DNA from 2 places in the Caulobacter sp. P1_D6 genome. Region 2 is predicted to be linked to the other one. Evidence: riboswitches for the same ligand, from Rfam matches in the RefSeq annotation. Region 2 holds a riboswitch; the other holds the start of a gene.
What was found. Region 2 has a riboswitch for cobalamin ahead of AC1DYP_RS12490 (TonB-dependent receptor plug domain-containing protein). Riboswitches for the same ligand answer to the same signal wherever they lie in the genome.
Positions count from the first base shown of each region.

Region 1: linked by a shared signal. The riboswitch ahead of metE (5-methyltetrahydropteroyltriglutamate--homocysteine S-methyltransferase) and the one ahead of AC1DYP_RS12490 (TonB-dependent receptor plug domain-containing protein) in region 2 are both predicted to bind cobalamin.

Region 1 is NZ_JBFUAW010000048.1:14,844-18,243, reverse strand. Features, by position in the region: gene AC1DYP_RS22050 (tRNA1(Val) (adenine(37)-N6)-methyltransferase) at 1-12, shown strand, start outside; gene AC1DYP_RS22045 (FAD/NAD(P)-binding protein) at 22-1,374, opposite strand; cobalamin riboswitch at 1,519-1,746, shown strand; gene metE (5-methyltetrahydropteroyltriglutamate--homocysteine S-methyltransferase) at 1,865-3,400, shown strand, end outside.
Region 2 is NZ_JBFUAW010000019.1:106,831-110,230, forward strand. Features, by position in the region: gene AC1DYP_RS12490 (TonB-dependent receptor plug domain-containing protein) at 1-1,277, opposite strand, end outside; cobalamin riboswitch at 1,388-1,599, opposite strand; gene cobU (bifunctional adenosylcobinamide kinase/adenosylcobinamide-phosphate guanylyltransferase) at 1,650-2,165, shown strand; gene AC1DYP_RS12500 (TauD/TfdA dioxygenase family protein) at 2,256-3,143, shown strand; gene modB (molybdate ABC transporter permease subunit) at 3,211-3,400, opposite strand, start outside.

The DNA.
Region 1 (3,400 bases), on a different contig from region 2:
CTGGGCTGGTGACGCGCGGCGTCATCGCAGCGCCCGGATCACGCCCTGGGCGACCTCGACGGCCTGGACGCGGATGTCCGGCACGGCGTTGATTTCCCAGAGCGCGCCGCGCGTCATCGGCCCGACCGCGAACAGCGTGGGCTGCGCCTGGCCGGACACGGCGATCACGCGATGATCGACGTCCACATCGACGCCCAGACCCAAGGGATCGGGCCGGACCAGCCCCTGTTCCGACAGCGACGCCAGCAAGGGTTCGGACGATCGCGCCAGGCTCGCCGCCGGACCGGTGCAGTTGACCAGCAGGCCGGCCTCGAACCGCTCGGATCGCGCCGAGCCGCGTGGACGCCAGGTCACGGCGAAACCTTGATCCCGGGCGGCGTCGACGCGCTCCAGCCGCCCCGCGATGACCCTCAGGCGTCCCGTCCGGCGCATGTGGTCGATATGCGCCGCCACCTGAGGGGCCAGGCGATGCCGGTGCACATCCCAGAACGCCCGCCCGTGGCGCAGGAAACGGGTCCGCTGCTGGAGGCTCCAGCCGCGCCACAGCGCCTTGGTCACGGGCCGAAGGGCGTCGATGGCGGTGCGCCACCCATGCCGCTCCGCCGCCGACCGCAGCCAGGCCAGGGTCCGCGACGGTCCCGCCAGAGGCGACGGCGGCGGCGGAAGCGTGACCGGCGGCGCGCCGTCGTGCCGTAGTGGGGTCAGTCCGCGTCGCGACAGGGCGACGAAGGACTGTCCGGGGCGCGCCTCGTCCAGGGCCAGGGCCAGGTCGACCATGGTCAGGCCGGAGCCCAGAAGCAGGATCGGCGCGTCTCCCTCCGGAACGCGCGCCTCCCAGCGCCACGGATCGGCGACGTAGAGATCGGATTCGGCGAAGTCCCGATCGACACCCTCGGGCCGCGACGGCGGCGGGTTGCCGAGCGCCAGCACCACCGCGTCCGCGCTCAGCGTGCGCCCCATCCCGCAGGTAAGGCGCCAGCCGTCGCCGGAGCGGGTGATCGCGGTGATCTCGTCGGGCGTGATCACCAGGCGGCCCGCCGCCGCGGGCCCCTCGGCGACCGCGGCCAACAGGCTCTGGAGGTAGGCGCCGTAATCTGCGCGGGTCGCGAATCCGCCCGGCCCCACGTCGCGCCCCTGAGCCGCCAGCCAGTCGACGAACGCGTTGGGCTGATCCGGCCACGCGCTCATGTTGCCGGCCCGGACATTGAGCCGATGGCGCGGATTGTCGGTCGCGTAGGCCGCTCCAAGGCCCAGCGGACTGCGGCGCTCGACCAGCACGACCTTCACGGCGGCGTCCTGGCGCAGCAGATGAAGGGCCGTCATGACGCCGCTGAAGCCGGCGCCGACGACGGCGATGGTCGATGAAGGTCTCACGCGCTTTAAATCCTACCAGATTGGAAGACATTGTGATCGCCCCCGCCTGACCGGTCGATCCCATTCTTTCGCTTCTTCCTCCGACGCTCGGAAAATCATATAAGGATATCTTTATATCCCTCTTGACGATCGGGCGGAACGGGCGCTTCCTAGGTTCGTCGTGGTCTGCGGACGTTCGCGTACGGAGCTAAGAGGGAAGTCGGTGAGGGCCTGAAAACCCGAATCCGGCGCTGCCCCCGCAACTGTGAGCGGCGAGCCGCTGTCCGTTACGTGTCACTGACGCGCCGAAGCTGGATCGGTGGCGTGTCGGGAAGGCCAGGACAGGGGCGCTGACCCGTGAGCCAGGAGACCTGCCCCGACAGATAACGTCCTCCGGCGGGGTGCCCGGTCTGGTCGCTTGCAAGGCGTGACCGGGGCGTGAGCACCCGTGCGCGGCCGACCGCGCGCCCCGATCAGCCTCCCGCCATCACACCGGCAGAGGCTTTTTGAAATGACCGTCACCGTCGCCACCCTGGGCTTTCCCCGTATCGGCCCCCGCCGCGAGCTGAAGCTCGCGCTCGAGGACCACTGGGCCGGCAAGCTCGACGCCCCTTCCCTGCTGGCCGCGGCCGCCGAGCTGCGCGCCAAGGCCTGGGCCCGCCAGAAGGCCCTGGGCGTGGATCACGTGCCCAGCAACGACTTCTCGCTCTACGACCACGTGCTGGACGCCAGCGTGATGGTCGGCGCCATCCCGGCCGCCTACGGCCAGGCCGGCGGACCGGTCGACACCGCGACCTACTTCGCCATGGCGCGGGGGACCCAGGGCCAGGCCGAGGTCTGCGAGCACGGCCATCTCCACGCCCATGGCGCCGGCTTGCCCGCCATGGAGATGACCAAGTGGTTCGACACCAACTACCACTACCTGACCCCCGAGGTGTCGCGCGGCCAGGTCTTCGCCTTGTCCTCGACCAAGCCGATCGACGAGTTCCTGGAAGCCAAGGCCCTGGGGATCCGCACCCGCCCGGTGCTGCTGGGTCCGGTCACCTTCCTGAAGCTCGCCAAGACCCGTGATCCGGACTTCTCGACGCTGTCGCTGCTGTCCTCGCTGATCCCCGTCTATGTCGAGGTCCTGCAGCGCCTGATGGCGGCCGGCGCCGACTGGGTGCAGATCGACGAGCCCTGCCTGGCGCTGGACCTGACCGAGTTCGAGCGCGGTGAACTGCGTCGGGCCTATGGCGTGCTGACCCACGCCACGCCGGGCCTGCGCATCATGCTGACCAGCTATTTCGGGGCCTATGGCGACAACCTGTCGACAGCCGCCAACCTGCCGGTCGACGGCCTGCACGTCGATCTGGCCCGCGCGCCCGAGCAACTGGACGCCGTGCTGTCGGCGGCCCGCGAAGGCCTGGTGCTGTCGCTGGGCGTGATCGACGGCCGCAACGTCTGGCGCGCCGACCTGGAGGCCCTGCTCGACCGGCTGGACCCGATCGTCTCCAAGCGCGGCGGCGACCGCGTCGTCCTGGCCCCGTCGTGCTCGCTGCTGCACACGCCGATCGACCTGGAGCTGGAGACGGCCCTGGATCCGGAGGTCCGCCAATGGCTGGCCTTCGCCGTCCAGAAGATCGAGGAGCTGGCCGTCCTGGCCAAGGCCCTGAACGAAGGTCGCGACGCCGTCCGCCCCGCCCTCGAGGCTGCCTCCAAGGCCGCCGCCGCCCGTCGCGCCTCGCCCAGCATCCACGAGCCGGCCGTCCAGGCCCGGCTGGCGGCCGTGACGTCGGACGACGCCCGGCGCGGCGCTCCGTTCACCCAGCGGCTCGTCCTGCAGCAGGCGCGCCTGAACCTGCCGCCGCTGCCGACCACCACGATCGGCTCGTTCCCCCAGACCAGCGCCGTGCGCAAGGCCCGCAGCGCCCACGCCAAGGGCGCCCTGGCCGACGCCGACTACCAGGTGTTCCTGCGTGAGGAGACCGCCGCCGCGGTGGCCTGGCAGGAGGAGATCGACCTCGACGTGCTGGTGCATGGCGAGTTCGAGCGCAACGACATGGTC
Region 2 (3,400 bases):
CGGAGGACCGTGGCGCCGTCGTTCAGGCTCCAGGCCGCGCCGGCCTGGTAGGTGGTCGCGCCGCCGAAGGTGTCGTGGTCGTCGTGGCGGACGCCGCCGGTCAGGGTCAGGCCCTCGACGAGCTTGGCCTGCAGCTGGCCATAGACGCTGTCCATGCTGGCCGCATGCCGGCCGGGCGTGGGGTTCGGGTCGAAATCGGACGGCGCGGCGCTGCGGAACCAGGAGCGCTCGGTCTCGGCCCCGAACACCGCGCGCCAGACCGGATTGATCGTCCAGGTGCCCTGATATTCCAGGCTGTTGTCGGTGCCCCGGGCGTCGAAGGTCTTGGTGGTGACGGCCTGGTCGGGGTTGTAGTTGTCGCGGTCGGTCTGGGTGTACGAATAGCCGATGCGGCTGTTCAGGGCGCCGTCGAAGTTGGACAGGCGCGCGCCCAGATAGCTGACCAGTTCCTTGGTCTTGCCGTACTCGGCGGTGTCGGCGAAGGCGAAGGCGGGGGCGGGGAAGCCGTCGAACTCGTTGCGGCCGGCGGCGTAGGAGACGCGGGCGTCAAGGCTGGCCCAGTCGGTGACGTTCAGGTCCACCCGGCCGCTGACGGCGGTGTTGTGGTAGCCGTCCTTTTCCTTGCCGCCCATGGCCTCGTCGAAGTTGGAGACGCCGGCGGTGGTGTAGGACCCCGCCGCCAGTCGCCAGCCGCCCCAGGCGCCGCCGGCCCCGACGCCCACCCGGGCGTAGGCCGTGGCGCGCGAGCCGCCCTCGACCGTGGCGTCGCCCGACAGCGCGCCGTCCGGGGTCTTGGTGATCATGCTGACCACGCCGCCGATGGCCTGGCTGCCCCACAGGGTGGATTGCGGGCCGCGCAGCACCTCGATGCGGTCGACGTCGCCGGCCAGCAGGGTGGCGAAGTTGTAGCCGCCGCCGGTCGCCGACGGATCGTTCAGCTTGACGCCGTCGATCAGCACGGCGGTCTGGTCGCTCTCGGCGCCGCGGATGCGCACCTGGGTCGAGCCGCCCACGCCGCCGTTGCGGGTGACGGTGACGCCGGGCGTGCGCGACAGCAGGTCGGAGACCACGACGGCCTGGCGCCGGCGCAGGGTCTCGGCGGTGATCACGGTCATGCTGACCGGCGTTTCGGACAGCTTGTCGGCGGCGCGGCCGGCGGTGACGACCACCTGGTCGACCTCGCTGGGCGCGTCGACGGCGTCGGCGGCCAACACCTGGCTGGGCAGGGCGAGAGCGGGAAGGGCGGCCACCAGGGCCAAGACGGAAATCGAGCGCATATTCAAATCCTCCGTGCGCGGCAACGAAGGCTGGCCCGAGAATTCGGACCGGCCTGACGATGTCGCCTCGGGGGAAAAGAACCCCATCGTACGGCGCACCCCGGCCGGACGAAGGACGACCGCGACGGGCAGGTCTCCTGGCTCGCGGGTCAATGCCGGTGCGTGTCGCCTTCCCAGCCGTTTTCCCCAGTTGCTCTTGGAGAGAAAGGCCAGTGGCTCATGACACGCGGGCTCGCCGCTTACAGTTGCGGGGGCAGCCCGGGTTTCACACCCGAGTTCCCTTTTCATCCTCTTTCGAGGAACCTGTCGCGAGAGCTGCACTATATGTTGCGCCGCACACGGTCAATCTGACTGGGCAATCTGGAGCGCGCCTTGCCGTTTACCCTCGTCCTGGGCGGAGCCCGATCCGGCAAGAGCGCCTTCGCCCAGGCGGCCGCCGAGGCGCTGGCCGCCGAATCCGGCGGTCGGCTGGTCATGGTGGCCACGGCCCAGGCCTTCGATTCGGAGATGGTCGAGCGCATCGACCGGCACCGCCAGGATCGCGGTCCGGCCTGGATGACGCTCGAGGCCCCGCTGGACCTGGCGGGCGCGCTGGACGGCCTGGGGGGCGGCGACGTGGTCGTGGTCGACTGCCTGACCCTGTGGCTTTCCAACCTGATGCTGGACGAGCGGGACGTGGCGGCGGCCATGGCCCAGCTGGTCGTCGGCGTGGAGCGGTTCGAGGGGAGGCTGTGGCTGGTGTCCAACGAGGTCGGGTTCGGCATCGTGCCCGACAACGCCCTGGCGCGGCGGTTCCGCGACGAGGCCGGGCGGCTGCACCAGGCCCTGGCCCAGGCCGCCGACGCGGTGACCCTGGTGGTGGCGGGGCTCACGCTGCGCCTGAAGTGAGAAAAACTACGTTGAGCGCTGATATCCCACGTCTAAGGTGTGGATAACAGCAGCCGCCCGCGCGGACGGGTGGCGCTCCGGGAGGACGCCATGAACGCCATTGCCCCCATCACCGCTTCCGAAACGCCCGACTACGCCGGCCTGACGGTGACCCCCGCCGGCCCGGTTCTCGGGGCCGAGATCTCGGGCCTGGACATGCGCCAGCCTTTGGCGCCGGAGATCGTCGCGGCGATCCGGACGGCGCTGCTGCGGCACAAGGTGGTGTTCTTCCGCGATCAGGACATCAGCCATGAGGACCATGTCCGTTTCGGTCGTTATTTCGGGGACTTGGAGGGGCATCCTGTCACCGCTCACGTGCCCGGTTTCCCCGAGATCCTGCACATCGAGGCCGCCGACGGCATGAAGCTGCGCGAGGAGATCGTGCCGATCGTCCGCGTCGCCAACAAGTGGCACACCGACGTCACCTTCCGCCCCGCGCCGTCGATGGGCGGGGTGCTGCGCATGCGGCACATGCCGCCGCTGGGCGGCGACACCCTGTTCGCCGACACGGCCGCCATCTATCGCGACCTGCCGCAGACGCTGAAGGACCAGCTGGCGACCCTGAGCGCCGAGCACGACATCCTGCAGAGCTACGGCTACCGGGTCGACGAGGCCAAGCGGCAGGAGCTGCGCGCGGCCCACCCGGTGCAGGCCCATCCGGTGGTCCGCACCCATCCGGAGACCGGCGAGAAGCATCTGTTCGTCAACAAGGTCTTCACGACCCGGATCCTGGGCCTGCCCGAGGACGAGGCCGCCAAGCTGCTGGCCGACCTGCTGGAGCGGGTGAAGACGCCCGAATACCAGGTCCGCTTCCGCTGGACGCCCAACGCCATCGTCTTCTGGGACAACCGCGCCACCCAGCACTACGCCATCCTCGACTACTGGCCGCAGGAACGCATCGTCGAGCGGGTGACGATCCAGGGCGATGTCCCGTTCTGAAGCGACCTTAGCTTGGCTATGAAATCGGCATGGAAGCCAGTGGGTTGTCGCGAAGTCCGGTGGGCGATCAGGAGCGCGAGGCGCGCGTGTCGACCCGGCGTTCCATCAGCAGCAGGCTGAGCATCACCAGGAAGGCGAACACCAGCAGCGCGCCCGCAAGCTGGTGGGCCTTGGTCCACTCCAGGGTCTCGACCAGCCGATAGATCTCGATCGACAGCACCTCGGTCTGGCCCGGAATGCCGCCGCCCAGCATCATC